Blastochloris viridis: one gene and its partner. The main gene of each other region encodes a partner of the protein of the gene in region 2 in a complex. Links are inferred from orthologs where the notes say so. Each region holds a gene or a part of one and is shown on either strand. Other genes may lie near its edges. The genes, in order: hfq and katE.

What was found.
Region 1: the proteins of katE (region 2) and hfq are in contact, whole or in part, in a crystal structure (PDB 3VU3), measured with the Escherichia coli proteins. The link is inferred for Blastochloris viridis from one-to-one orthologs.

What each region holds. Positions count from the first base shown.
Region 1 is NZ_CP012946.1:2,096,134-2,112,561, forward strand. What follows is about bases 5,995-8,946. They hold hfq (RNA chaperone Hfq), read right to left. Parts: upstream 7,625-8,946; coding sequence 7,364-7,624; downstream 5,995-7,363. Other genes in these bases: hflX (GTPase HflX), read right to left, coding at 5,995-7,363; BVIR_RS09290 (D-amino-acid transaminase), read right to left, coding at 7,843-8,700; ntrX (nitrogen assimilation response regulator NtrX), read right to left, coding at 8,912-8,946. Outside these bases: BVIR_RS09250 (acetyl-CoA hydrolase/transferase family protein), read left to right, coding at 1-688; BVIR_RS09255 (histone deacetylase family protein), read left to right, coding at 1,093-2,019; BVIR_RS16410 (cyclin-dependent kinase inhibitor 3 family protein), read left to right, coding at 2,792-4,021; draG (ADP-ribosyl-[dinitrogen reductase] hydrolase), read right to left, coding at 4,034-4,933; BVIR_RS09275 (NAD(+)--dinitrogen-reductase ADP-D-ribosyltransferase), read right to left, coding at 4,946-5,749; more of hflX, read right to left, coding at 5,993-5,994; more of ntrX, read right to left, coding at 8,947-10,279; BVIR_RS09300 (sensor histidine kinase NtrY-like), read right to left, coding at 10,284-12,554; BVIR_RS09305 (class I SAM-dependent methyltransferase), read right to left, coding at 12,737-13,249; ntrC (nitrogen regulation protein NR(I)), read right to left, coding at 13,454-14,896; BVIR_RS09315 (two-component system sensor histidine kinase NtrB), read right to left, coding at 14,907-16,043; tRNA dihydrouridine synthase DusB, read right to left, coding at 16,040-16,428. UniProt on the Escherichia coli protein: RNA chaperone that binds small regulatory RNA (sRNAs) and mRNAs to facilitate mRNA translational regulation in response to envelope stress, environmental stress and changes in metabolite concentrations.
Region 2 is NZ_CP012946.1:1,788,584-1,800,366, forward strand. Bases 3,165-6,070 are described here. They hold katE (catalase), read right to left. Parts: upstream 5,740-6,070; coding sequence 3,589-5,739; downstream 3,165-3,588. Other genes in these bases: BVIR_RS07965 (IS630 family transposase), read right to left, coding at 3,165-3,524; BVIR_RS07975 (YciE/YciF ferroxidase family protein), read right to left, coding at 5,848-6,070. In the rest of the region: BVIR_RS07955 (MBL fold metallo-hydrolase), read left to right, coding at 1-303; BVIR_RS07960 (IS1182 family transposase), read left to right, coding at 1,058-2,392; more of BVIR_RS07965, read right to left, coding at 2,445-3,164; more of BVIR_RS07975, read right to left, coding at 6,071-6,354; mazG (nucleoside triphosphate pyrophosphohydrolase), read left to right, coding at 6,694-7,551; BVIR_RS07985 (thioredoxin family protein), read right to left, coding at 7,635-8,222; BVIR_RS07990 (hypothetical protein), read left to right, coding at 8,262-8,966; molecular chaperone HtpG, read left to right, coding at 9,070-10,968; BVIR_RS08000 (cold-shock protein), read left to right, coding at 11,202-11,411; biotin synthase BioB, read left to right, coding at 11,730-11,783.

The DNA of each region.
Region 1 (16,428 bases), 310 kb from region 2 along the record:
GGTGCTGACCGGTCTGCTCGACGCTCCGTTCGAGAACATGACCTCCTACACCGAGGTGGTGCAGGACGGCATGCTCGACTTGCTCGACACCGGCAAGCTGCGCATGGCATCCGCCACCGCGTTCTCGCTCAGCCCCGATGCCGCGCAAAAGCTCAACGCCGACATCAGCCGCTATCGCAACAAGATCATCCTGCGACCGCAGGAGATCTCCAACCACCCCGAGGTGGTGCGCCGCCTGGGCTGCCTCGCCATGAACGGCCTGATCGAGGCCGACATCTACGGCAACGTCAACTCGACGCACGTCATGGGCTCGCGCATCCAGAACGGCATCGGCGGCTCGGGCGACTTTGCCCGCAACGCCTATGTGTCGATCTTCATGACGCCCTCGACCGCCAAGGGTGGCAAGATCTCGGCGATCGTGCCGCACGCCAGCCACGTCGACCACATCACCCAGGACGTCCAGGTGATCGTGACCGAGTACGGCCTCGCCGATCTGCGCGGGCTGTCGCCCAAGCAGCGCGCCGAGTTGATCATCAACAATTGCGCGCATCCCGACTACCGCCCGATGCTGATCGACTACTATCAGCGCGCCAAGCAGCACTCGTTCGGCATGCACGCGCCGACGCTGCTGGACGAGGCGCTGTCCTGGCACCAACGCTACATCGATAGCGGCACCATGATGGCGTGAGGCCCTCTCCTCGGTCCGGGAGCGGCGACGCCGAGTCCTCGGGATCGTCGGAAGAGTTGATCCCGTGTTCTGAAACGGTTTCCGGGCGATCAAGCTGGGGAACCGAATTCTACGGTCCCGGATTGCCTGCCTTCGGCGCATGCCCGGGACGAATGAAGATCAAAGGCCGCCCACCGGGCGGCCTTTTTCGTTTCATCGGCAGCAATCGATCGGGCCTTCGCGCGCCGGGCTGCATCAGGACACCAGATTTCGACGGCATCCGGCCCCGCGTGACGCCACACAGCCCCCGACGAAGTGTCAGGATGGCCGGCGGACCAAGGTGATCCATAACGATAGACAGTCCACGGGCGGGCGTGGTCAGATGGTCGATAAAACTATAGTTGTACGGAGGCGCAGTTCGGTTCATGTCCACCCTGTTGGTGTCCAACCCACTGTGCCTCAATCATATGACGCCGCTCGGCCACCCCGAGCGGCCGGACCGGCTGCGGGTGGTCGAACGCATCCTCGAGCACGAGCGCTTCCAGGTGCTGGCGCGTGAGGCGGCCCAGCCGGTCGAGATCGACGTCGCCGCCCGCGTCCACCCGATGCACTACCTTGAAATGCTGCACGATTCCTCCCCGCTCGAGGGCATGGTGCAGATCGACAACGACACCTCGCTGTCGCCGGGCACATGGCACGCGGCGCGGCTGTCCGCCGGCGGCTCGGTGATGGCGGTCGACGAGGTGATGACCGGCAAGGTCACCAACGCTTTCGTCGCCATCCGGCCGCCCGGCCACCACGCCGAGAGCGCAACCCCGATGGGGTTCTGCTACCTCAACAACGCCGCGGTGGCCGCCCGCCACGCCCAGGCCGCCTATGGCGCCGGCCGCGTCGCCATCGTCGATTTCGACGTCCATCACGGCAACGGCACCCAGCAGATCTTTTGGAGCGATCCGAGCGTCATGTATTGCTCCACCCACGAGATGCCGCTCTATCCCGGCACCGGGGCGCCGAGCGAGACCGGGGTCGGCAACATCGTCAATGTGCCGCTCGCCGCCGGCGACGGCGGCCCGGAGTTCAAAGCTGCCTATGACGGCATCATCTTCCCGCGGCTGAAGCTGTTTAAACCCGACCTCATCATCATCTCCGCCGGGTTCGACGCCCACGTCCGCGACCCGCTCGCCAACATCAATCTGATCGAGGCCGATTTCGCCTGGGTGACCAAACGGCTGATGGAGATCGCCGATGAGTCCTGCGGCAACCGGGTGGTGTCGATCCTGGAGGGCGGCTACGACCTCGAAGGCCTCGCCCGCTCTACTGCCGCCCACGTGATGACGTTGATGGGGGCGTGAGGCTGCGCCACAGCGGGACACACCGGCAGCCGGTGCGAGAAAGTAGTAATTTTCATAAGAAAAAACGGTAAATCAACAAAACGGTTATGCCAAATCTTGAAAAGATCAGCGGCGCACTCACCGGCGAACAAGTGTTTGCGATCCGCGCCGCTGTTGATGGCGGCGAGTAGGCGACCACAGGCGAAGTCGTCCGTGATGCTATTCGGGACCGGCCGGCCAAACGGGAACTGCGGCAGCAAAAAATCAATCACCTGCGCAAACTCTGGGATGACAGCATCGCGAGTGGCGATGCAGGCCCCGTAGATATGATTGATACCCGAGGCCCTGAAGGCTGACCTTTCTCGGCCTCATGGTGAGGAGGCTGCCACCGGGTCGCGCCGCAGGCGCGCCCGATGCCAGGCTCCGCAGCCGTCTCGAAGCATGGGGCCGACCTCAGCTTCTCAAGTCCGCCCTGTAACTTGAATGCGCCGCGATCGGGTAAGCTACCCGGTGCGGTAACGGGTGGGAGACCGAAGCCGCCTGGGTCGTTGGAGACCGTGAGTGAGATCGGCCGCCCCACTCGTCGTTCCTTCGAACCCGGACAGTCGCCAGGGCCGCAAGAGCTCGCTTCGCCGCCACCAAAGGGCGCCGCTCGCAGGCGGATCACCTTTCGCCGAGCGAGACACCGTCAAGCGGGACGCGACCCGATCCCTTGCCCTCCGCCGCGTGGCGAACGATCGGCTGTTGCGGTATTCTTTCGCTCAGGATGCGACTTTGTTTTCGGGAATGCAGGATGGCCGGGGCGCGGACAAGCCAGACACACCCCCTTCAGATCGCGGAGGTGCGCGCCAGCCCCTCGCAGGGGCGGATCGGGATTACATTCTGCCCCGGCAAGCACGACAATGCCGCGAGCACGGGGGCTTGGGCACGCGACCTAACGGCAGATCTCGACGTCATCAAAGCATGGGGCGCGGGTCTGGTGCTGACGCTGGTCGAGCCGGCCGAGCTCGCAGCGCTCAAGGTGCCCCATCTCGGCGCGGAAATCCGAAGCCGGGGGCTCGATTGGCGGCACCTGCCGATCGCGGACTACTCGGTACCGACCGAGGCCTTCGAGCGAGAATGGCAGAGCCACGGCCGGGACATTCGCGCGCTGATAAGCGGCGGCACTGACGTGGTGGTGCATTGCAAGGGCGGGCTCGGCCGGGCTGGCATGATTGCCGCCCGGCTTCTCATCGAACTCGGCCTGACGCCGGAGCAGGCAATCCAGGACGTCCGCCGCGCCCGCAAAGGCGCGATCGAGACCCCGGCGCAGCTCGCGCTGGTCAGGCGGACGAGGGCCATTATCTCCACGGATGCCGACGCCATCGACACCGCGACCATGCAGAAGGTCGGCGGCCGGATGGGAAGCAATCCGGCCGGCGTCTATCAGGACAGCAGCGGCCGGCGGTTCTACGTGAAGTCGCTGGAATCGCCCGCGCATGCGCGCAACGAGATCCTTGCGGCGAAGCTCTACCAGCTGGCCGGGGCGCCGACGCTGACCTATGTGAGCGCGAAGGAGCCGAACGAGGTGGCGACCGTGTTTGTCGACCTCGACAAGAAGCATGTCTCGCAGCTCAGCGACGGCGAGCGCCGGCAGGCGCAGCGCTGGTTCGGGGTGCACGCCTGGACAGCGAACTGGGACGCAGCCGGATTCGACGGCGACAACCAGGGGGTCGCCGGCGGGGTCGTCTTGACGCTCGATGTCGGCGGCGCGCTCGAGTTTCGGGCGCAGGGGGACCCCAAAGGCAGAGCATTCGGGGCGAGCGTTCGCGAGCTCGACACCTTGCGCACCGACGCGGACAACACTCACGCGGTCCGGCTGTTCGGCGACATCGGCCCTGCCGAGATCGGTGATGCCATCGCTGTGGTGACACGAATTCCGGACGCTGCGATTCGGAGGGTCGTCGCCGAGAATGGCGGCAGCAGCTCGCTTGCCGAAAAAATGATCGCCCGCAAAGCCGACATGGCAAGGCGCGTGGCCTGAGCGGCGGGCGGCTTAAACGCCTTCGGTGCTGGCGCCCCGCGACATCGCCAGCAGCCGCGGCACCTGCGCGCGGATGGCGTCCGCTGCGTCGCGGTCGAGCCTTGCCAGCCAGCGCGCTGGGATCGCCTCCAGCCCATAGGTGGCGCCCGCAAGCATGCCGGCAATTGCGCCTGCGGTGTCGGCGTCACCACCTTGATTGACGGTTTGGACGACGCACTCGGCGAAGGAGTCCGCGCACAGATAGTGGTGCAGCACGGTTTGCATGGTGTCGACAATGAAGGCCGAGCATTGGCCCGGATAGGGCTCGAAGCGAAATGCCCTGTGCTTGCCCACGAGGATTTCAGCCTCCTTGCGCACGACGTCCTTCCCCTGCCCTTCAAGGAGGCCATGCGCCATGCGCACGAGCGCGAGGCAGGCGTCGTCCGACAGCGGATGATGATGCGTGGCGTGCGCCTGCGCCAGCGTCCACGATTCCACCGTGCCGGGCTGGCCAAATGTCGCGAGCGCCACGGGCAGAATGCGCATCGCGGCGCCGTTGCCGGCGTCGCCTTCGGAAAACGAGCCTTCGACGGTGCCCTCCACGACATAGCGCCGAATACCGCGCCGGCAGGTGTTGCCAACATCGGCCGGCCCGGTCTTCAGCCACGCCGCGAATTCGTCGCAGACGTCGCGGGCGTCCAGCCCACCCTTGCGGATGATCGAGCGCCCCAGCGCGAGCGCCATCTCGGTGTCGTCGGTCACCTGCCCCGGCTTGAGCCTCAGCCAGCCGCCGCCGACGATGTCGCGATGCACGCCATACTGCGCCGCGATTTCGCTCCTGGTCATGAACTCGACCGTGGCGCCGAGCGCGTCGCCGATGGCGAAGCCAAGATAGGCCGCGAGCGCGCGGCTCTCCACAGTCAGCGCGGGCATGCGACCGTCTCCTCAAACATAGTCCACGCTCACCCGAAATTCGCCGCCGATCGCCAGATACTCGCGTTCGCCCTTCAAGAGATACGAGGGCAACAGGCCGTTGAAAAACAGGATTTTACTGACAGGAACGCGCGCCGTGAGGATCATGTCGCCGAAGCAGTCAGCGACGCCGCGGTCGGACGAAAACGACACAAGGTTGTTGAGCCGGATCACCGCCGCGTGCTTGTCCGTCCGCTCCACGATCCAATGCTCATCGAAGTCATTGACGCCGCGAAACAGCGTCAGATGCGTCTCGCCCGGAAACGCGAAACGCTGAATGGCCCATTGGCAGAACTCGAACAGAAGATCGAGCTGCACCCAGATCGCGTTGTCATGGAAGTGGCTCGACATCTTCTCGTCGACATAGGCGGCCCAGGCGGGACTCGAAACCTGCTCGATGATTTCCTTGTGGAACGACGGGCAGACGCCGAACCGGCTCTCGACCCAGCCCTTCAGCACGGCGCCTTCCGGGCCGTTGCTGTCGAAGCTCCAGCCGGTGATCAGCCGCAGGAACGACGAGCGATAGCGGCGCTTTCCGCAGGATGCCGCGTCGCGCTGTTCGGGATCGATGCCGAACATCGCCATCATGTAGCAGAAGAACGCTTCACCCGCCTCGGCGAGGTCGCCCGCCCGCTCCAGCATGCTGAACAGGCTGCGGTTCATCTCGCATACGCCCCAGATGTGCAGCGGAACCGGCGCTTCGTTGAAAGCGCAACTCTCCAGCCACTCCGAGGGCCGCCCCACGAGGTTGGTCGAATGGCCGATGCCGCGCCGCATGCGAGATCCCGCGTCTTCCATCGCTTGGAGCATTCTCCGCAACGGCGGATACCGGCGTTTTGCGAAATATTAAACGTTACGTCAAAGGCTTAGAGCAATCGCGGAGAAAAAACACACCGGTGGCCCCGTCCAACAGCTCCCGGCGTCCAGACTTCGAGCCGCGGTCGGTTCACCGAAAGCCCTGGTTCGCACCCAGCGCTTTCGGCGTGGTCGCTTCCGGAATTGCGAGGTGATGGAACCTGATCACGGGTTCGGCGGGAACCGTCGGTCGATCTCCTCCAGCCGCTCGGGCGATACCCGCACCGTGACCAGCGTGCGCCCGGTCTCCGCGTCGCCTGAGCGTTCGATCACGTCGGCGTGGCGATAGAGCCAGGCCAGCCCCTGCCCGTCCTCGGGCGCCAAAGACACCGTGCGGGTGATGCGCCCAGCGGTGATGCGCGTCTCGATGCGGTCGAGCAGCGCCTCGACCCCCTCCCCGCTCAAGGCGGACACCAGCGCCGGCTGCTGCTCGGCCGGCCGACGCGCGGCCTCGGCGTCGAGCTGCGCCCGCGCCTCGCCTTCGATCAGGTCGACCTTATTCCACACCTCGACGATACGGGCATGGTCGTCCGAATCGATGCCGAGTTCGCCCAGCACATCGGCGACGTCGGCGGCCTGAGCGGCGGTGTCGATATGGGCAACGTCGCGCACGTGCAGGATCAGGTCGGCCTCGATCACCTCTTCCAGTGTGGCGCGGAACGCCGCCACCAGCGTAGTTGGCAACTCGGAGATGAAGCCGACGGTGTCGGACAGGATGATGCGGGTGCCATGCGGCAGACCGACCGCCCGCAACGTCGGGTCGAGCGTGGCGAACAACAGGTTCTCGGCGAACACCTCGGCCCGCGTCAGCCGGTTGAACAGCGTCGATTTGCCGGCATTGGTGTAGCCGACCAGCGCAACCACCGGGAACGGAACCCGCTCGCGGCTTTTGCGGTGCAGCGCGCGGGTGCGCGTCACCTGCTCCAGCTCGCGTTCGATCGAGATGATGCGCTCGCCGATCAGGCGACGGTCGGTCTCGATCTGGGTCTCGCCGGGGCCGCCGAGGAAGCCGAAGCCACCGCGCTGGCGTTCAAGATGGGTCCATGACCGTACCAGCCGGCTCTTTTGATAGTTGAGGTGGGCGAGTTCGACCTGCAGCGTGCCCTCGCGGGTGCGCGCGCGCCGTCCGAAAATCTCGAGAATCAGCGCGGTGCGGTCGATGACCTTGGTCTTCCACGCCCGTTCCAGATTGCGCTGCTGAACCGGCGAGAGGCTGGCGTCGACATAGGCGAGGTCGATCCGTTCGGCCTCGATGAGGCCGGCGAGTTCCTCGACCTTGCCCTTGCCGAGGAAGGTGGCGGGACGCACGTCGGCCAGCGGCACCAGCGTGGCGACCACGACGTCGAGGTCGATCGCGGCGGCAAGGCCGGTCGCCTCGTCCAGCCGGGCGTCCGGCGTGCGCGTCGATCCGGCTGCACCGGCACGCGATCGGTCGCGGCTGCGCACAGGGACCAGCACCGCGGCGCGGGTCGGCGCCACCCTGGTGTCGTGGGCGGCGCCGCGGGCACCGGGGCGCGACTCATCAAAGAAACTCAATTACGTCTTCTCGGCAGGAACCGCCTCGTCAGCTGCGTCGAACAACTGAACGGGCTGGCCCGGCATGATCGTGGAAATGGCGTGCTTATAGACAAGCTGCGAGTGTCCGTCCCGCCGCAGGAGAACACAAAAGTTGTCGAACCATGTCACCACCCCCTGCAGCTTCACACCGTTCACGAGGAATATTGTCAGCGGTACTTTATGTTTGCGGACGTGATTGAGGAAGGTGTCCTGTAAATTCTGAGCACGTTCAGCCGGCATTTTCTTGGTCCATTGTCTGTCGATTCGGCTGGAAGGAATCGGCTTTTGTTTTGCCCTGCAGCGGGCGGCGCAGATCAGGCTGCGACGCAGAGGTGGACACGGAACATTAGATGGCAAACCGGGGCTAGCACGCAAGCCGGGTTGTGTCCTGCAGCAAAAAATCACGCCGGCCGCCGTTCACGAACCGGCGAACCACCCGGTTCGTCGGCCAGCAGCGGCTATGGCGCAACCTCGGCCACGCTATGGAACGTCGCCCGCAGTTCGCGCGCCGCACGGCCGGGCTTGCCATCGCCGACGGCGCGGCCGTCGATGCGCACCACCGGCATCACCCCCAGCGTTGCGGAGGTGACGAAAGCTTCCACCGCCGCGTAGGCCTCCTCCCGCGTAAATCCCCGCTCCTCGACCTGGAGGTTCAGCCGCGCCGCCACCTCCAGCGTCACGGTACGGGTAATGCCGCGCAGGATGCCGAATTCAGCCGGCCGGGTGATCAGGCGGCCCTCGGCCGACACGATCCAGGCGTTGGAAGAGCCGCCTTCGGTAACGTAACCGTCGCGGTCGACGAACCACGCCTCGCGGGCGCCGGCGGCCTTGGCCGCCTCCTTCGCCAGGCAGTTGGGCAGCAGCCCGACGGTCTTGATGTCGACCCGATCCCAGCGATTGTCCGGCACGGTAATGACCGAGATGCCGGCTTCGGCCCGCTGCTCCAGCTCGGCACGGCTGGTCGCGCGCGCCGTCACCACCAGCGTCGGCGTGGTGTTGGCCGGGAACAGGAAGTTCCGTTGCGCCACGCCGCGCGTCACCTGCAGATAGACCAAGCCATCGCGGACGCGGTTGCGTCGCACCACCTCGCGCAGAACGAGGCCGAGCGCGGCACGGCTCATCGGCATCGCCATCCGCAGTTCGCCGAGCGAGCGGATCAGCCGGCTGATGTGGCGGGTCTCGTCGATCAGGTGGCCGTCCCGGACTTCGCAGACCTCGTAGACGCCGTCCGCGAACTGAAACCCGCGGTCCTCGATATGAACCCCCGCCTCTCCATGCGGAACATAAAGGCCATTGACGTAAGCTATGCGCGACATGGGTAGGTGTAGTCCTTTCGACTCGCTGGAGCGCATGGCGCCGGGATGGAACGGCCGCGTGCCTTCAGGTTTGTTCGAGCGTGGCGCCCACGCAAGGCCGCAGCCGCCTGCGGGGCATCGGCTCTGGATGGAGCGCGCAATCTCGCACGCCGTCCCGCCCGGCTCCAGGCCGGACGCGGTGCCGGGCAACCGCGCTCAAGCCATCGTGACCTCAACCGATGCCGAGCGTCTTGAGCTTGCGGTGGAGCGCCGAGCGCTCCATGCCGACGAACTCGGCGGTGCGCGAAATGTTGCCGGAAAACCGGCTGATCTGGGCGGCGAGATATTCCCGCTCGAACATCTCGCGGGCATCGCGCAGTGGCAGACGCAGAATCTGGTCGCTGCCGTGGCCGTTCGGCATCGCCGGCATCAGCGCGCCGACATCCTGCGGCAGCATCGAGGCGTTGATGGTGGCGTCGGAATCGCCGCCGGCCAGAATCAAGAGGCGCTCGACGTTGTTGCGGAGCTGGCGGACGTTGCCCGGCCAATCGTGGGCCTGCAGCACCGCCATGGCGTCCTCGCCGATGGTGCGCTTGGGCAGACCGGTTGTCTGCGAAATCTGCTCCATGAAATAGGCGATCAGTTCCGGAATGTCCTCGCGGCGCTCGGCCAGCGAGGGCAGCCGAATCGGCACCACCGACAGGCGGTGATAGAGGTCCTCGCGGAAACGGCCGGCCGCGATCTCGGCTTCCAGGTTGCGGCTGGTGGACGAGATGATGCGCACATCGACGTGCACGCGGGTGGTGCCGCCGACCCGCACGAAGTTCTGGTCGACCAGCACGCGGAGGATCTTGCTCTGGGTTTCGCGCGGCATGTCGGCGATCTCGTCGAGGAACAGCGTGCCGCCGTGGGCCTCTTCGAGTGCGCCGACGGTGCGACCGCGCTGGTCGCCACCCTCGACGCCGAACAGTTCGGTCTCCATCCGCTCAGGCGTGATCATCACCGCGTTGGTGGCGACGAACGGCCCGTTCGCGCGGGTGGACTGAGAGTGGATCATGCGGGCGGTGAGCTCCTTGCCGGCGCCCGACGGCCCGACCAGGAGGATGCGGCTGTTGGTCGGCGCGACGCGGTCGATCGAGGTCCGCAACTGGTTCATTGCCGGCGAGGAGCCGACCAGATGCTGGGCGATCGGCGCGAAGGTCTTGAGTTCCTTGACCTCGCGCTTCAGGCGCAGGGTCTCGATCGCCCGCTCGACCACCAGCACCAGGCGGTCGGCCTTGAACGGCTTCTCGATGAAGTCGTAGGCGCCCTTGTGGATCGCCGTCACCGCGGTCTCGATGTTGCCGTGGCCGGAGATCATCACCACCTGCACGTCGGGGTGGTGCTGCTTGATGACGTCGAGCAGTTGAAGCCCGTCGAGCCGGCTGCCTTCCAGCCAGATGTCGAGTAGAACGAGGTGCGGCCGGCGTTGTTCGATTGCAGCCAGCGCGCTGTCGCTGTCGCCCGCGGTGCGGGCGTTGTAGCCCTCATCTTCCAGGATACCGGCAACGAGGTCTCGGATGTCGGCTTCGTCATCGACGATCAGGATGTCGGAGGCCATGCATTCACCTCTGCCGTGAGTCGTGAGCAGCTGCCGGCTGAGCGGCGGGTGTCGGTGGATCGGCTTGGAACCTCAGGCGGACCCAGGCGCCGCGCCCGCCGCTGGCGACTGCCGGGGCGTCGGCGAGCTCGATTCCGCCGCCGTGGTCTTCCAGAATCCGGCCGACGATGGCGAGGCCGAGGCCGGTGCCCTTCTCGCGCGTCGTGACGTAGGGCTCCAGCAGGCGTTGGCGGTTTTCCGCCGGCAGGCCGATGCCGTTGTCGATGACGTCGATCACCACGTCGTCGCCGTCACGGCCGAGCGAAATCTCGATTTTGGGCGGGTGGACCGCGTCCGGCGGCGCCGCCGCCACCGCCTCGGTGGCGTTCTTGACGATGTTGGTCACGGCCTGGGACAGCTGGCGGCGATCGAACCGCGCCATCACCGGGGTGTCGGGCAGATGGCTCTCAAACGTGATGTCGGGGCTCGCCATCTTCATCAGGAACACCGCCTGCCGCACCATGTCGACGGCATCGTGCTCGCCGAGCGTCGGCTTGGGCATGCGGGCAAACGAGGCGAACTCGTCGACCATGCGGCCGATGTCGCCGACCTGGCGGATGATGGTGTCGGTGCACTGCTCGAAAACCTCGCGGTCGGTCTGGATCACCTTGCCGTATTTTCGCTTGAGGCGTTCGGCCGACAGCTGGATCGGCGTCAGCGGGTTCTTGATCTCGTGGGCGATGCGGCGGGCGACGTCCGCCCACGCCGAGGTGCGCTGGGCGGTGACAAGGTCGGTGATGTCGTCGAGGGTGACGATGAAGCCGCGGTTGGGGTCGGCCGCCGTCTCGCTGGTAACGCGCACCAGCAGGGTACGCTCACGGCCCTTTCGCACCAGCGTAACCTGGCCCTGCACCAGCCGGTTGCCGCCGGCGCGGGCATCCTCGACCAATGACGCCAGTTCCGGCACCACCTCGGCGACCGGCTTGCCGACGGCCTCGGCGGCGTCGAGCCCGAGCAACCCCTCGGCCGAGCGGTTGACGATGGTGATGTTGCCGGCCGCGTCGAGGCCGAACACCCCGGCCGAAACTCCCGCCAGCACCGCCTCGGTGAAACGTCGGCGCTGGTCGATCAGGTCGCGCGCACCGATCAGGTCGTCGCGCTGGCTGCGCAATTCCTGCGTCATCTTGTTGAAGCTCTCGCCGAGATTGGCGAGGTCGCCCTCGGGGCGGCGCACCGGCACCTGGACGTAGAGGTTGCCGGCGGCGACCAGGTTGGCCGCGCCGATCAGCCGGCGGATTGGGGCAACCAGGGTGTTGGCGAAGGCGAGCCCGATCCACACCGCCGATAGCAGCACGATCAGCGCGATCACCACGTACATCAGCGCGAACGCCACCTGCACGCCGAACCGCCGCTCCTCCAGCACCCGGAACTCGTCGATCGAGGCCTGGGTTTTCTGCAGGTAGTCGATGACGCGCGGATCGATCGGGCGGGCGACCAGCAGATAGGTGTCCTCATAGGCCTTGAGCGGCATCACCGCGGCGACGATGTCGTTCTGGCCGATGATCTGGATCAGCGGCTGCTCCTCGGTCGCATCGCCAATGGCCAGGGTCGCCGGAATCAGGATCTCGCGGGCGAGTTGAATGTTGGCGCGTTCGATGATCGTGAGGTCGCGCTTGATCAGCATGGCGACCGGCAGGCCGCGCAGCGTCGCTTGCCCGGTCATGATCTGGCGGAACCGCTCGCGGTCGCTGTCATAGATCGGGTGCAGGCGGTTGAAGTCCTGCGCCATCGCCAGGATTTCGCCGCGGATCGAGCCGGCGTGCTCGCGGACATAGGCCTGGCCGATCCCGATCGAGGTCTCGACCATCAGCTTGGTCCGCTCGGAAAACCAGCGGTCCAGCCCGCGGTCGAGCGTGATCGAGGCCACCACCGCGACCAGGATCGCCGGCAGCGCCGCGATCACGCTGAACAGCGACACCACGCGGATATGGAGCCGCGCGCCGGCGCGACCGCGCTTTCGCGCCACCCACAGCGACATCCCCTCGCGGACGATCACTGCCAGCAACCCCGCCACCGTGATGGCGTTGGTGCCGAGCAGGGTGACGACGATCTCGTGGGTCGGCGCGATCGGCGTCAGCCCGGCCAGCACCAGGAAGGTGGCGAGCGCCGACAACAGCGCCAAGCCGACCGCGAGCGGGCCGAGCAGACGCACCCACAGCCGCCGCGGCACGGGTGGGAAGCTGGCAGTCTCGCCGCCGGTCGCAGCGGGAACGGTATCGGTCTGTTGCGCCGTCACATGTTGCTCCGGTGCCAACTATCTCCGCAATGCCACGGTCGCGGTCGAATGCTGTAACACGGCCGGGCACTGTCGATGCTTTCCGACAACACCGGTGCAAAAATGTGACAGATTTGGGAAACTGGCGCGGCGAGCAACATCATCCACGCCTTTCGGTGGGCGCCGCGCTCCAGCACATCCGGTCAAATCGGCCGCAGCGCGACGATATTCAGGTGCCAAGCCTCGCGGTCGGGGCCTTCCGTTGCCCGCTGGACCTGGACGAAGCCGGCGCTCAGCAGTTCGGCGGACAGCGAGTGCTCGGTATAGCCCCAGCGGTGTGCGTCCTCGCGGCTGCCGCCGCGTGCCTCGTCCCGCCACCCCCAGAATCCGGCGCAGGCGTGGTCGAACTGATTCGGGAACGAACTGGTCGCCAGGCCGAGGATTTGGCGGGCGTGGAAGGCGACGTCGGGCACGATCACGTTGAGGAGGCCGCCCGGCCGCAGCAGTCCCAGCCACGCCCGCAGGGTCAGCCGGGCGTCGTCGGGGTCGAGGTGCTCCAGCATATGGCGTGAATAGACGAACTCGGCGGCACCCTGGAGAAACTGGCTGGTGTCCCACGCCTCGGCGACGACGTCGGCCGCGGAATCGGGCCGGACATCGACATTGATGAAACCCGGCTTCTTAAAGTTGCCGCAGCCGAAATTGTACTTCGTCATCCGCCCTCACCTGCCGGTCCCGACCCAGCATCAAAGCCTGCCGGACCGCTTCGGGCAGCAGCCGACCACTTCGGCCGGCGCCCCAGCGATCCAGCCGTCGAAAATCCCGTTTTCGCACAACGATTTTCGATGATTTGATCTTCGGTGATTCCGGGTACGGAATCACGCGGGCTGTTCACGATTCCGCCTGCCCTCGCCGCACCGCTACCGGCTGGTACGGACGACCTGGACGTCGAGATCGCGGATCTTCTTGCGCAAAGTGTTGCGATTGACCCCGAGTAGCTCAGCTGCCTTGATCTGGTTGCCGCGGGTCGCCGCCAGCGCCACCGACAGCAGCGGATACTCCACCTCGCGCAGGATGCGGTGGTAGAGACCGGGCGGTGGCAGGCGGTCGCCGAACCCGGCGAAATAGGCCGCCAGATGCCGCTCGACCGAGCCCGACAGGGTGTCGTCGGCCTTGGGCTGGTCGACGCCCGGCTCGCTTTCCGGCTGCGATAGCTCGGCGTCGATCAGGTTGGCGGTGATGGTGTCCTGGGGATAGAGCGCAGCGAGGCGGCGAATCAGGTTCTCCAACTCGCGGACGTTGCCCGGCCAACGGTAGCGCTTCAGCCGGTCGACCGCGCCGGCATCGAGCTGCTTTGCCGGCAAACCTTCGCGCTCGATCCGCATGAAGAAGTGGCGCACCAGGTCTGGAATGTCCTCGGCCCGCTCGCGCAATGGCGGCAGCCGCAGCGGCACAACGTTGAGGCGGAAGAACAAATCCTCGCGAAACAGCCCCTGCTGGATCAGGAGGCGCAGGTCCTTGTTGGTGGCAGCGATGATGCGCACGTCGGCCTTGATCGGCGTGCGGCCGCCGACCGTGGTGTATTCGCCCTGCTGCAGCACGCGCAAAAGTCGCGTCTGAGCCTCCATCGGCATGTCGCCGATCTCGTCGAGGAACAGGGTGCCGCCCTCGGCCTGCTCGAAGCGGCCGGAGGAGCGGGCATTGGCGCCTGTAAACGCCCCCTTTTCGTGGCCGAACAGCTCGGACTCGATCAGGTCGCGCGGAATCGCCGCCATGTTGATGGCGACGAACGGTCCGGACGAGCGCTTGCCATAGTCGTGCAGCGCCCGCGCCACCAATTCCTTTCCGGTGCCCGATTCGCCGGTGATCATCACCGTCAGATCGGTCTGCATCAGCCGCGCCAGCACGCGGTAGATGTCCTGCATCGCCGCCGAGCGACCAACCAGCGGAATATTGTCAGTCGGCTCGCCAGTCTCCTCGACGTGGCGTCCACGCTTGGGCTCGGCCAGCGCGCGGCCGACGATGGCAATCAGCTCCTTCAAGTCGAAGGGCTTGGGAAGATATTCATAGGCGCCGCGCTCGGAGGCGCGGATGGCGGTGAGAAAGGTGTTCTGCGCGCTCATCACCACCACCGGCAGATCGGGGCGGACCTTCTTGATGCGCGGCAGAAGGTCGAAGGCATTTTCGTCCGGCATCACCACGTCGGTGATGACGAGGTCGCCTTCGCCCTGGGCGACCCATCGCCACAGCGTCGCCGCGTTGCCGCAGGAGCGGACTTCGTAGCCGGCGCGCGACAGCGCCTGGTTCAGCACGGTGCGGATCGCGGCGTCGTCGTCGGCGACGAGAATGCTGCCGGCGGGCATCGAAAACTCCTTAGCGGCGTGCCGGGGCGGAACGGCCCCCAGTGTAGATCGGCATCAGGACGCGAAACACGGTGCGGCGCGGCTGGGAGTCGCATTCGATGATCCCCCCATGGTCGCCGACGATCTTCGCCACCAATGCAAGACCCAGGCCGGTTCCGGTCGGCTTGGTGGTGACAAACGGATCGAACATGTGCGGCAGCAGGTCTTCCGGCACGCCGGGACCGTTGTCGCGGACGCAGAATTCGAGCGGCAGCCCGATCCGGGTCTTGGTGCCGGGGATGGTGAGCCTCACGCCGGGCCGGAACGCGGTGGTGAGCGCGATCTCGCCGTCGCCGGTGTCGGGGCCGATCGCCTCCGCCGCGTTCTTGACCAGGTTGAGAAACACCTGGACCAGTTGATCGCGGTTGCCGAACACCGGCGGCAGCGAGGGATCGTAGTCCTCGACGAAGCGGATGCTGCGGGCGAAGCCCGACACCGCCAGCCGCTTCACGTGCTCGAGAATAACGTGGATATTCAACGGCTCGCGCTCGACCGGGCGCTCGTCGGCGAACACCTCCATGCGGTCGACCAGCTTCACGATGCGGTCGGCCTCGTCGCAGATCAGCCGGGTCAACGCGCGGTCCTGGTCCTCGACCGACTGCTCCAGCAACTGCGCGGCGCCGCGGATGCCGGACAATGGGTTCTTGATCTCGTGGGCGAGCATCGCAGCCAGCGCGGTCACCGACCGCGCCGCGCCGCGGTGGGTAAGCTGGCGGTCCATTTTGTCGGCAATCGTACGTTCCTGCAGCATCACCACCACACAGCCCGGGTCTTCCGGCATCGGCGACACATAGATGTCGACCACGCGCTCGCCGGTGCGCGGGCTGCCGAGGTCGACGCGATACTCCGCAACCGGCGAGCGGCGCGATCGCACGTCCTCGACCAGCGACAACAGCGGACTGCCGAACGGCACCAGCTCGCTCAGGCGATGGCGGCGCAGCATCGGCTTGGAAACGTGGAAGAACGCTTCGGCCGCGACATTGGCGTCGAGAATGCAGCCCTCGCGCCCCACCGTCAGCACGGCGTGGGGGAGCGCGTTGAGCACGACATCGGGGCCGTTGGTCGGGCCGGCCCGTTCGACCGGTTTGCGGTTTTCGGCGGCGCTCATGCGGCCTCCTTCCAGGCGAACGCCGCAAAAGCGTCGCCCAGTCCTGCGTGAACGTGGTCGGGATCATCGGTGGTGAGAAGACGCTGGCGCCACGCCGCCACCACGTCGGTCGGCGCATCCGCGGTGGCCGCCGCTACCGCGAGTCCCCAGCCGAGATGCTTGCGCGCCACCCGCACCCCGACCGCGCGGCCGTGATGGGCAAGCAGCGCCTGATAGAGGCCGCGCAGCACCTCGAGCTGATCGGTGAGCGAGGGATCATCCGCCGGGATACCGGTGGCGAGTTGCCGGGCGATCCGCCCCGGCAGCCACGGCCGGCCCTGAGCGGCACGCCCGATCATCACGCCGTCGGCGCCGGACACCGCGAGCACGGCGGCGGCGTCCTGTG
Region 2 (11,783 bases):
ACCGAGGCGCTGGGCTTCCGCGTCGGCGGGCTGGCCTACAGCGCCGACGTCAGCGCCATTCCGCCGGACAGCGTCGGCGCCGTGGAGGGCCTCGACACCTGGATTGTGGACGCGCTGCGCGACACGCCGCATCCCAGCCATTTCTGCCTCGCCGAGGCCTTGGCCTGGATCGATCAGGTTCAGCCGCGCCACGCGGTGCTGACCAACCTGCACACCGATCTCGACTACCGCGAGTTGGCGCAGCGGCTGCCGGACGGCGTCGAGCCGGCGTTCGACGGCCTGAAGATCGCCGTCACGCCCTGACGGCTTTGGATGACTGTCCCGGATCACCGGCGGCTCGCCAAAGCCCCGCGAACCGTTGGCACGCGTGAATGTTCCATAATATTCCTTATGCGAATCATGTCTGCCAGCCGGGCTGATGAACTCCGATCTCGGCGAGCCGACTTCGTGACCTACTGGGTGACCGGACTTATGCCCACGGGCCTATGAGCTTGATGTTCCGCCAACGCCAACTCGCCCCATTTGATGAGCCTGCGAAAGCGGGCGTCTCGCCCAAGGATGAATTTGCCCATGGTCCGATACGGCTGCGCGCAGCCCCCCGCACCATGAGGCCGAGACATGATTGGGCTGGCCGCTTGCCCCAGGCGGCGCAGTTGCCGGGATCATGTTTGGCGGACCTCGACGGCTCATGGGTTGCTGACCGGCTGGCTTGGCCGACCGCGTTGGCGCCGCGGGGTCCGGCGCCGCCACGGGCGCGGCCGAGTCGTTCTCGACCGCGCCTCGATGGGAGGTGCCACCGCCGCCCTCCCCACCCGCCGGAGTCGGCGGGCGACGCCACCGGACACGGCGACACGCCGCGCTCCCGCTGCGGCTGCCGCCTCACGGCCATGACTAGAGCATTTTCCGCACAAGTGGGATCCGGTTGTGCGAAAGAAAATGCGACATAACAAAGACCTAGAGCGTCCGAGCTGATGCAGTCAGGTCGGATCAGGCTCTAGCTAGGAGCCTGTCCGAGAAGTCATGGCTTTTCGGCGACGGATCTGATTCAATCGCCTGCATGAGCAGGCATTTTCGGCCGTGGAAGATCGACCAGACGCAGCTTTTCCCGCCGGCGATCACGGACTATGTGCCGAAAGATCACCTCTCGCAGTTCGTGATCGCCTTGGTGCGCGATGGCCTTGATCTGGATGAGATCTTTGCCAGCTACAAAGGCGAGCTGGGTCAGCCGCCGTACGACCCTCGGATGATGGTCGCTCTGCTGCTCCACGCCTACTGCACCGGACTGTACTCGTCACGGCGAATTGCCAAAGCCTGCACCGAGCGGGTCGACTTCATGATGATCGTCGCGCACGATGCGCCCGATTTCCGCACCATCGCCGACTTCCGCAAACGCCATCTGGCGGCGCTCGCCAACCTGTTTGTCCAGGTGCTGAAGCTGGCCGAGGCGGCTGGGCTGGTGAAGCTCGGGCACGTCGCGCTCGACGGCACCAAGATCAAGGCCAACGCCTCCAAGCACAAGGCGATGAGCTACGGGCGCATGCAGGAGCGTGAGGCGGAGTTGCAGGCGGAGGTCGACCGCTGGCTGACGAGCGCGGAGGCCGCCGACGCGCAGGACGACGCGCAGCACGGCACGAGACGCCGCGGCGAGGAGATGCCCGACTGGGTGGCCGACAAGACCAAGCGCCTGGCCAAGATCCGGGAAGCCAAGGCCGCGCTCGAGCAGGAAGCCGCCGCGGCTGCGGCCGCCAAAGCCGAAGCCGAACGCCAAGCGGAGGAGGCGCGCCGCGCCGAGGGACGCAAGCGGCCGGGGCCGCCTCTGAAACCCCGCTCGGACGCGCCGGCCCCCAAGACGCAGCGCAACTTCACCGATCCCGACAGCCAGGTGCTGCTGACCAAGGACGGCTACGTCCAGGGCTACAATGCTCAGGCGGCGGTCGACGGCGCGGCGCAGATCATCGTGGCCCACGGGCTGACCAAGAGCATGAGCGACTGCCCGCAGTTGGTGCCGCTGGTCGAGGGCATCGAGGCTCATCTCGGCCGCAGGCCGAAGGAGGTCTCGGCGGACGCGGGCTACTGCAGTGAGGCAAACCTCGCCGCGCTCGCCGCCCGCGACATTCGTGCCTATGTCGCCATCGGTCGGGCCAAGCGGCCGGCCGAGGCTTCGCGGAAGCTGGGCGGGCCGCTCACCCAGCGCATGCGCCTGACGCTGAAGCGGGCCGGCCACCGCAGCCGATATCGCCTGCGCAAGCAGATCGTCGAGCCGGTGTTCGGCCAGATCAAGCAGGCGCGCGGGTTCCGACAGTTCCTGCTGCGCGGTCTGGCAGCGGTTCAGGCGGAATGGGCGTTGATCTGCCTCGCCCACAACATCACCAAGCTCGCGAGAGCCGGGTGAGCGAGACACGCCACGCTCGGACACCGTGCCAACGGATTATCTGGACAGGCTCCTAGTGGATTGACTCTAACGCTTGCTTCCCGCGCTTGATAGCGGCGAGGACGCGGTCGGGATTGGCTTTCCAGACGAATGGCTTCGGTTTTTCGTTGTGGTCGTCGAGGAACCGGTTGATGGCGGCCTGCAGGTCGGTGATCGAGTTGAAAACGCCGCGCTTCAGCCGACGCTTGGTGAGCGTGGCAAAGAACCCTTCGACGGCATTGATCCACGAACACGATGTCGGCGTGAAGTGGAACGTGAACCGCGGATGCCGGAGGAGCCATCGCATGACCTTGGGATGCTTGTGGGTCGCATAATTGTCGAGGATGACATGGACGATCTTGCCGGCCGGGATGTTCGCTTCGATCGCGTTCAAGAAGCGAATGAACTCCTGATGCCGGTGGCGCTGCATGCAGCGCCCGATCACCTTGCCTTCGAGAATGTCGAGCGCCGCAAACAGGGTTGTCGTGCCGTGGCGCTTGTAATCATGGGTCATGGTGCCGGCGCGCCCTTTCTTCATCGGCAATCCCGGCTGGGTGCGGTCGAGGGCCTGGATTTGCGACTTCTCGTCGAGCGAAAGCACGATCGCATGCGCTGGCGGGTCGATGTAAAGGCCGACGACGTCGGTGAACTTTTCGACGAAGTGCTTGTCCTTAGACAGCTTGAACGTCCGCACGCGATGCGGCGTCAGGCCATGCGCCGTCCATACCCGCTGGACCGAACGCAGGCTGACGCCGGCGGCCTCGGCCATGGCCCGGCCCGTCCAATGGGTGGTCTCGCCCGGCGGTTCGCCGAGCGTCAAATCGACGATGCGTTTGACGAGCTCTTGAGCCAACGCAGGCTTGCCCGGCGGGCGTGTCTTGTCGCGCAGCAGACCATCGACGCCCTCGCGCATGAAGCGCTCCTGCCAGCGCCAGACGACCGGCTTCGACAGTCCGGATTGGCGCACGATCTCCATCGTGCCGCAGCCGTCGGCGGTGGCGATGATGACCCGGGCGCGAGCCGCGTGCTTCTGCGAACTGTTGTGATCCCCGACGATCCAATCAAGGCGCGTGCGGTCCTCGGGCGTGACGTCAACAACAATGCCTGCTCTCATGCCCAGAGCATGAACCAAATCTCCGCACTCGGGAATCCTCCGAATGCGTCAATCCACTAGCTGCCTAGCGCGACTTGGCCGGAGGCGACGCCTTGCCGAGCTTGACCGAAGGCTCGCGGCCCCAGACCCGCAGTTTGCCGAGCTTCGCGACGAACGCCTCCAGCCCGTCTTCTCCGGGCAGCGCCACCACCCCCTCGTCGAGGGCGTCCGCCACGCCGGCCTTTTCCAGCAGCGCCAAGGCCGAGGCGTCATAGCCGATGAACTTGCAATGCTGGAACGCGTCGGCCACGAAGTCGCGCGCGGTCGCCTCCTGCAGCAGATCGTCGATCGCGGCGGCGGACGTCAGCACGGCGACGGCGTCGAACAGCACCGACGGGCCGCCGTCGATCATATGCTGCGCCTTGATCCAGGTGCCGTCCGCGGCGGTGACACCCCCGACCTTCGGCGCGATCAGCTCAAACACCGCCTTTTCCTTGGTGATGGCGGCGGTCAGGCCCTGCAGCAACGTTGGGTCGACGCCATCGGTGACCAGAATGCCGAGCTTGCGGCCCTCGAAGCGCTTCGGGCCCCGCTCGACGATGCTCAGCGCCGGCGACGGCTCGAGGTCTTGGCGGGTCGGCACGGCTGCGTCCGCTGGCTTCGGCATGGCCTTGAAACCGAGCTTCTGACCGACCGTGGTTGCCAGCGTCTCGTCGATGTTGAGGAGATGCGCGACCGTGCGTTCACGAATGGCCGGCGTCTCAACCTTGCTCAATTCGAACGTCAGCGCCGCCGCAATATGGCGTTGCTCCGGCGGCGTCTGGCTGATGTAGAACTGCCGGGCCTGGCTGTAGTGGTCGGCAAAGCTCTCGGGCCGAAGTCGCGCCTTGATGCCGTGTTCCTCGGCCGCGAACGGGCGAAAGCCGCGCGTGGGCGACTCGCGTGGCCCTTCGCCGAACGAGTTCGGCTCATAATTCACCCTGCCGACCGGATTGTGCATCGCCATGTGGCCGTCCTGCTGGAAATGCGCGAACGGACATTTGGGCGCATTGATCGGCAAATGCGTGAAGTTGGGACTGCCCAGCCGCTTGAGCTGCGTGTCGAGGTAGGAAAAATTGCGCCCCTGCAGCAGCGGGTCGTTGCTGAAGTCGATCCCGGGCGGCACGTTCTGGGTCATGAACGCCACCTGCTCGGTTTCGGCAAAGAAATTGTCGGGCATGCGATCGAGCACCAACCGACCGATCGGCTTGGGTGGCAGGATCTCCTCTGGAATGATCTTGGTCGGATCGAGCACGTCGAAATCGAAACGATCGGCGAATTCCTGATCGAACAGTTGGACCTGCAGCTCCCATTCCGGGAAGTCGCCGCCCTGGATCGCATGCCACAGATCGCGGCGGTGAAAATCCGGGTCGGCACCGTTGATCTTGACGGCCTCGTTCCAGGCCACCGACTGCAGGCCGAGCTTCGGCTTCCAGTGGAACTTCACGAAGGTAGATTCGCCCTTGTCGTTGACGAGCCGAAAGGTGTGGACGCCAAAACCTTCCATGAAGCGGAACGAGCGCGGAATGGTTCGGTCCGACATGATCCACATGACCATGTTCATGCTTTCCGGCGTGAGGCTGATGAAGTCCCAGAACGTGTCGTGCGCGGTCTGCGCCTGCGGAAAATCCCGGTCGGGGTCCTGCTTGGCGGCGTGGATCAGGTCCGGGAACTTGATCGCGTCCTGGATGAAGAACACCGGGATGTTGTTGCCAACCAGATCCCAATTTCCCTGGCGGGTGTAGAACTTGACGGCGAAGCCGCGCACGTCGCGGGCGAGATCGGCCGAGCCCTTGTTGCCGGCCACCGTGGAGAACCGGACGAAGGTTGGCGTCTTTTCGCCCGGCCGCTGGAAGATATCGGCTTTCGTGTAGGCCGCGAGCGACTCGTAGGTCTCGAAAAAGCCGTGGGCGCCGTAGCCGCGGGCGTGGACCACGCGCTCCGGGATCCGCTCATGATCGAAGTGGAAGACCTTTTCGCGGAAATGAAAGTCGTCGACGACCAACGGTCCGCGCGGCCCCACCCGGAGCGTATTCTGATCGTCGGCGACCGGGCCGCCCTGTGCCGTGGTCAGGACAGGCACGTCACCTTCGGCGATCTGGTGGAGTTCACCGCCCTCCCCGCGCAGGAGGGTTTGATCGTGGATCGTAGCCGTCGAAGTCTGACGCGTTGACGGATTGGTCGCTCTCTTGGCCATCGTAAGTCTCCGGGACGATGTTTGAGTGTTCGCAAGGACAATGACGGTGTCGTTGGTGAGCAAACAAAGGCCGTCTCGTCGGGCGGCCCATCGCGTCTCCGGACCTTTTCAGCCCGCCTTTTTTGCCAAGATTCTTGGGTTCGCCATGGCTTCGCCACGAGCGGTCAATTTCTGATCGGTAGCGATTTCTTCCTGCAGATTGGCGTCGAGCAGCGGGATAGCGGTCTTCAGACCAAGCTGCGCCGCCCATGCTTTGAGCGTGCGGTAGCGTGCGATCTCATAGTGTTCGACGGCCTGAGCGGACGAAATGAGTCCTGCATCCAGCACCGCCGTGCCCTTGTATTCTTCCATGATTTCTTCGCCCTCGGCGATGAGGCCCTGGATCGCCTCACAGGTCTTGCCGCGGGCGGGCTTGCCAAGAATTTCGAATACCTGCTCGAGCCGCTCGATTTGCCCCTCCGTTTCATCCCGGTGCGTCAGAAAACCCGCCTTGCCCTCTTCCGAGGCCGCAGCACGCGCCATCTTCGGCAGGGCCTTTAGGATCTGCTTTTCGGCGAAGTAGATATCCTTCAGAGTATCGAGGAAGAGATTTTCCAGATTTTTCTCAGCAGTCATTTGGCGCCCGATCATTCTCTAGAGTGATGATTTAGCCAAACGCCATCAACTCGGCGGGGTTCCTCTTGACGCCAATTCTTCCGCCGCAAACTCAGCCATGGTGTTGCTCGTGCAGCGGGCGGGGGTGATTCTGGACCGCACATCTGCGCCGCTTCCGACGGCGGCGACGCTTACCGCGGCTATGATGCGCGCAGAGTTCGGTCTGTCGGCAAGGTCCGGTATTAAGGGCGCAAGGCGACAGCCCTCCGGGCGCCCCGGAGCGACAAAGCCCGGAGCGATCCTGTCGGTGTGCCAGATGACACGGGCGCCGGCTCCGCCGCCAGAGTTGGGAGAGTTTGGATGACGACGCGCCCGGAACCGTCCCGCGACATCGCGCGGCTGATCGAGCTGATGGCGGCGCTGCGCACGCCCGGCACCGGCTGCCCGTGGGACCTCGCGCAGGACTTCTCCACCATCGCCCCCTACACCATCGAGGAGGCCTACGAGGTCGCAGACGCCATTGCCCGCGGCGACGAGGCCGATCTGGTCGACGAACTGGGCGACCTGCTGCTGCAGGTGGCGTTCCACGCTCGGCTCGGTCAGGAAGCCGGCCGCTTCGAGTTCGGCGACGTCGTCCACGCCATCACCGCCAAGCTGATCCGCCGCCACCCGCATGTGTTCGGCGACGCCCGCGACCTCGACACCAAGGCCGTCAACGCCCAATGGGCCGCCATCAAGGCCCAGGAAAAGGCCGAAAAGTCCCAGCGGGCGGCCGAGGCTGGCACTGCCGTTGCCGCCGGCGACATCGCCGCGCGTCCGCGAACGCTGGACGGCATTCCCCTCGCCCTGCCCGCGCTGACCCGCGCGCTCAAGCTGCAGGAGAAGGCCGGCAAGGTCGGCTTCGACTGGGGCGCGGTCGGCCCGGTGATCGCCAAGATCAAGGAGGAGATCGCCGAGGTGGAGGCCGAGGTCGCCGCCGGCGACCGCGCCGCGGCGGCCGGCGAGATCGGCGACGTGCTGTTCGCCGTGGCCAATCTGGCGCGCCACCTCGGCGTCGATCCCGAGGACGCCCTGCGCCGGACCAACCACAAATTCACCCGCCGTTTTCAGGCGATCGAGGACGCCCTCGCCCGCGTCGGCCGCGCCCCCGAACAGTCCGACCTTGCCGAGATGGACGCGCTTTGGAACGCCGCCAAGGCGGCCGAACGGGGCGAATGAGAGGTACTTCGGCCGCCCAAGCCGGTCAACGCCAGCCCGTTATCAGAAAATCATGTTTAAAAATAATATGTTAGGGAGATTTTTCAGATCGGTAGCGCCTTGAGATAGTCGCGCAGCGGCATGGTGTCGTAGGCCTTCTCGGCAACGAAGCGGCAGACCGCCAGGATGTGGCGCGGCTCGACGTAGCCCTGCAGGCGCGCCACCTCGCGCTGGCGGGCCGGCTTGGCGGCGATGGCATCGGTGGTGTCCGCAAAAAACTGCAATGTTGGTGTCATGCGAACGCCGTATTTGGCGGCGAGCGCCTTTTCGGGCAGTTTCTCGCCGTCGAAATCGGTGATGTCGCGCACGCCGGCTGCGTCGAATTGAACGATCTCGAAACGGGCATGAATGAAGGCCGCGATCGCCGCATCGCCGAGGGTTTTGATATGGGTCTCCGCGCACAACGGGTTGCCGTTCACCTCCCACAGCACCGCCAGCCGCTTGTTCCGGCTGGCGGCGAGCCGGAGGTCGGCGCCGAGGTCGAACGCGCTGGCCAGGAACCAGTCCTCGCGGATCAAACCGGTGTCGCCGCCCTCCTCCGCACCGCCAGCGCCAGCCAGAGTGCCGGCGATGACGGCACCGAGCGCGCCGATGACGACCGAGCGCCGCGTGAGCAGGTCAAACTTCGTCATGTCGGCCAACCTCTCCTCCAGGCGCCTCGCGCCGGCCGGATGGCGCCAGCGGCGGAATTTGCTCTAAAGCCAGCGGCCGGCCGGCGCAATCGGGCGCTGGCGGCGGCGCTGGCCGTTTGTTGGCTGCTCGCACTGCCCGGCCCAGCCCCGGCCCAGCCCGACGACGTGGCGCTGGCGACCAGCGAGGAGGTGCTGTCGGACCGCCGCATCGCCGCCGGCTACGTGCGTGCCGGCAACGATGCGCTCGCCGCGGTGATCCTGGAGCGGCTATCGACCCAGCTTGCCGGCAGCACGCACGGCGGGCTGGCCGCCGCCGCGCTGACGGCGCTGGAAAGCGGTGACCCTCTCCAGGCCGCCGATCTTCTGGAGAAGCTGGCCGAGAAGCTCGCCGAGCAACGCCGCGACGCCGACCGCCCGGTGTTCGCCGACTGCATCCGCGACGCCAAGAAGACCTATGGCCCGCTCGATGCCTTCCGCAACGAGCCGCCCGACCTGACGGAATCGACCACGGCGGTGGCGCTGTCCGCCGCCGCCGCCAGCGCCAGCGCCGCGCTCGAGCGCTGCGACGGCGAGGCGGCGCCGGCGATTGCCGCCAATCCCGACTTTCGCCGCAGCATCGAGGGCGCCCGCAAGGTGCTGGAACAGATCGGCAGCGCGGTCGATGCCGCCGATGGCAGCCAGCTGCCACGGCTGGTGACCGAACTGCGCGGCTATATCTTGCTCCTGGTGTTCCGTTACGGCTGACGCCGGCAAGTGGCCGTCACCGCAACGCCGGTCGCGGCACTTGAAGTCGGCGGCCGGTCTTGCCATGTCGGGACCGATCGATTTTCAGGAGGATTCCATTGCAATGACCACGACCGAAGCCTCCCACGGCGAAAGCCGCGCCTTCGCCGCCGACGTCGCCAAGCTGCTGCACCTGATGGTGCACTCGGTCTATTCGGATCGCGACGTGTTCCTGCGCGAGCTGATCTCGAACGCCGCCGACGCCTGCGAGCGCCTGCGATACGAGGCGATCGCCAACCCCGGTCTGGTCGGCGACGACGCCAAGCCAGCCATCACTCTCACCGTCGACGCCGAGGCCAACCGCCTGACGCTGGAGGACAACGGCATCGGCATGAGCAAGCCCGAGCTGATCGAGGCGCTCGGCACCATCGCCCATTCCGGCACCAAGGCCTTCATGGAGCGGCTCGACGCCGCGCAGGGCGACAGCGCCAACCTGATCGGCCAGTTCGGCGTCGGCTTCTATTCCGCCTTCATGGTGGCGGAAAAAGTCGACGTGATCTCCCGCAGCGCCGGCACCGCCGAGGCGTGGCAGTGGTCCTCCGATGGCAAGGGCACCTTCACGGTGACCCCGGTCGAGCTCGCCGAGGCGCCCGCCCGCGGCACCCGCGTGGTGCTGCACCTCAGCGAAGACGGCAAGGCCTATACCGAGCGCTTCAAGCTGCAGCGTATCATCAAGGACCAGTCCGGCCACGTGCCGGTGCCGATTTCGATCAAGGACAAGCCCGACGCCGAACCCACCGAGGTCACCGATGGCGCCGCGCTATGGACCAAGCCGAAGTCCGAGATCACCGCCGAGGACTACACCGACTTCTACCGCAGCGCCGCTGGCCAGTTCGACACCCCGGCGCTGACCATCCACGTCCACGCCGAAGGCCGGCAGGAATATTCGCTGCTCGCCTTCGTGCCCTCGGCCAAGCCGTTCGACCTCTCCGACCCCGAGCGCAAGGGCCGCATCAAGCTCTATGTGAAGCGCGTCTTCATCACCGACGACGCCGAGATCGTGCCGCGCTATCTGCGCTTCGTGCGCGGCCTGGTCGACTCCGCCGACCTGCCGCTCAACGTCTCGCGCGAGATGATCCAGGAGAGCCCGATCCTCGCCGCGATCCGCAAGAGCGTCACCGGGCGCATTCTGGGCGAACTGGAGAAGCTCGCCGCCCGCGACGACAACGCCTATGCCGAGGTGTGGGCGAATTTCGGCGCGGTGCTGAAGGAGGGCCTGTGCGAGGACTTCGAGCGCCGCGAGGCGCTGCTCGGCCTCGCCCGCTTCAAGACTGCCGCGTCCGGCGAGGGCTGGCGCAGCCTCAAGGACTATGTCGGTGCGCTGCGCGAGAACCAGACCGCGATCTACTATATCGCCGGCGAAGACGCGGCGCGGCTGGCCGCCTCCCCCCACCTCGAAGGCTTCCGCGCCCGCGGCATCGAGGTGCTGCTGCTCAGCGATTCCGTCGACTCGTTCTGGGTGACGCTCGGACCCGATTTCGAGGGCAAGCCGTTCAAGTCGGTGACACAAGGCGCGGCCGACCTCGCCGCCATCCCGCTGCTCGATGCGGCGACGCCGCCGGTGTCGGACACCGCCCCGGCGGTGACGGACTTCATCGCCTTCGTCAAAACGACGCTGGGCGAGGAGGTCGCCGACGTCCGCGCCTCCGACCGCCTGACCGACAGCGCGGTGTGCCTGGTCGCGTCCGAAGCCGGGCTCGACCGCCAGCTCGAGAAGATCCTGGCGAGCGCTGGCCGGCTCGGCGCCGCCGCCAAGCCGATTCTCGAGGTCAATCCGCGCCACGACCTCATCAAGCGGTTGGCCGACCTCGGCGAGAGCGACCGCGCCTTCCGTGAGGATGTCGCGCACCTGCTGCTCGACGAGGCCCGCATTCTCGACGGCGATCGGCCGGGTGATCCCCACAGCTATGCCGCCCGCCTTGGCCGCGTCATCGGCCGCGGGCTCGGCGGCTCGGCCGGCTGAGACCCGCCCGGCACGCTGTCGCGTTTCCCCCGAAGCGCGACAGCGGGTCGGCAGTGGCGCTTGTATTCGGCGCGGATCGGCCTAAAGTGAGTCCGTAGACTTTTGGCCGACGATCGGGCCGTCTCGCCTCACGACAACTGGGCGACGTTCAGACCTTCTCCAAATTTCGAAGACAAGAGCTTTCGGCCAATGGCGGCTGCAGGCTTTCGACCCAGTTTTGTGAAAGAGACGACATGACCAAGGGTACCGTGAAATTCTATAACGATCAGCGCGGCTTCGGCTTTATTCAGCCGGAAGATGGCGGCAAGGACGTTTTCGTCCACGCTACTGCGCTCGAACGTGCCGGCATGCGGGGCCTCGTTGAGGGCCAGCAGGTGCTGTTCGACAGCTGCGAAGACCGCCGCACCGGCAAGATCGCCGTCGGCGAAATTCAAGCCGCTTGATCCACAACGGCCGCGTCCGCAACGACGTGGCCGTTCGGATGCTGCCCCGCACCTTCGTGCTGCCGGCAGCCACGGTGGTTCGCTTTCGCGAAGTCTGTGACGTTCCGAAAGATAATCTGAGAGCTTCAACGGCCCCATGCGTCAGCATTCGGGGCCGTTGCTATGATGACGCCGCATCGCGGCCAACCCGGCCTATCGAAAGGGCTGACGTTTCGGCGTCGCTCGGTTATGGACACCGTCAACACCCTGCCGGGGCGTCCGCGCGGTCGCGCACCGCCCGCGGCTTGATCGCGGAAGCAAATCGCAAAAGGGAAAACGGTGTCCGATAGTCTGCTGTGTGCGTCCGCCGCCGATGACAAAGCCCCGCGCTGG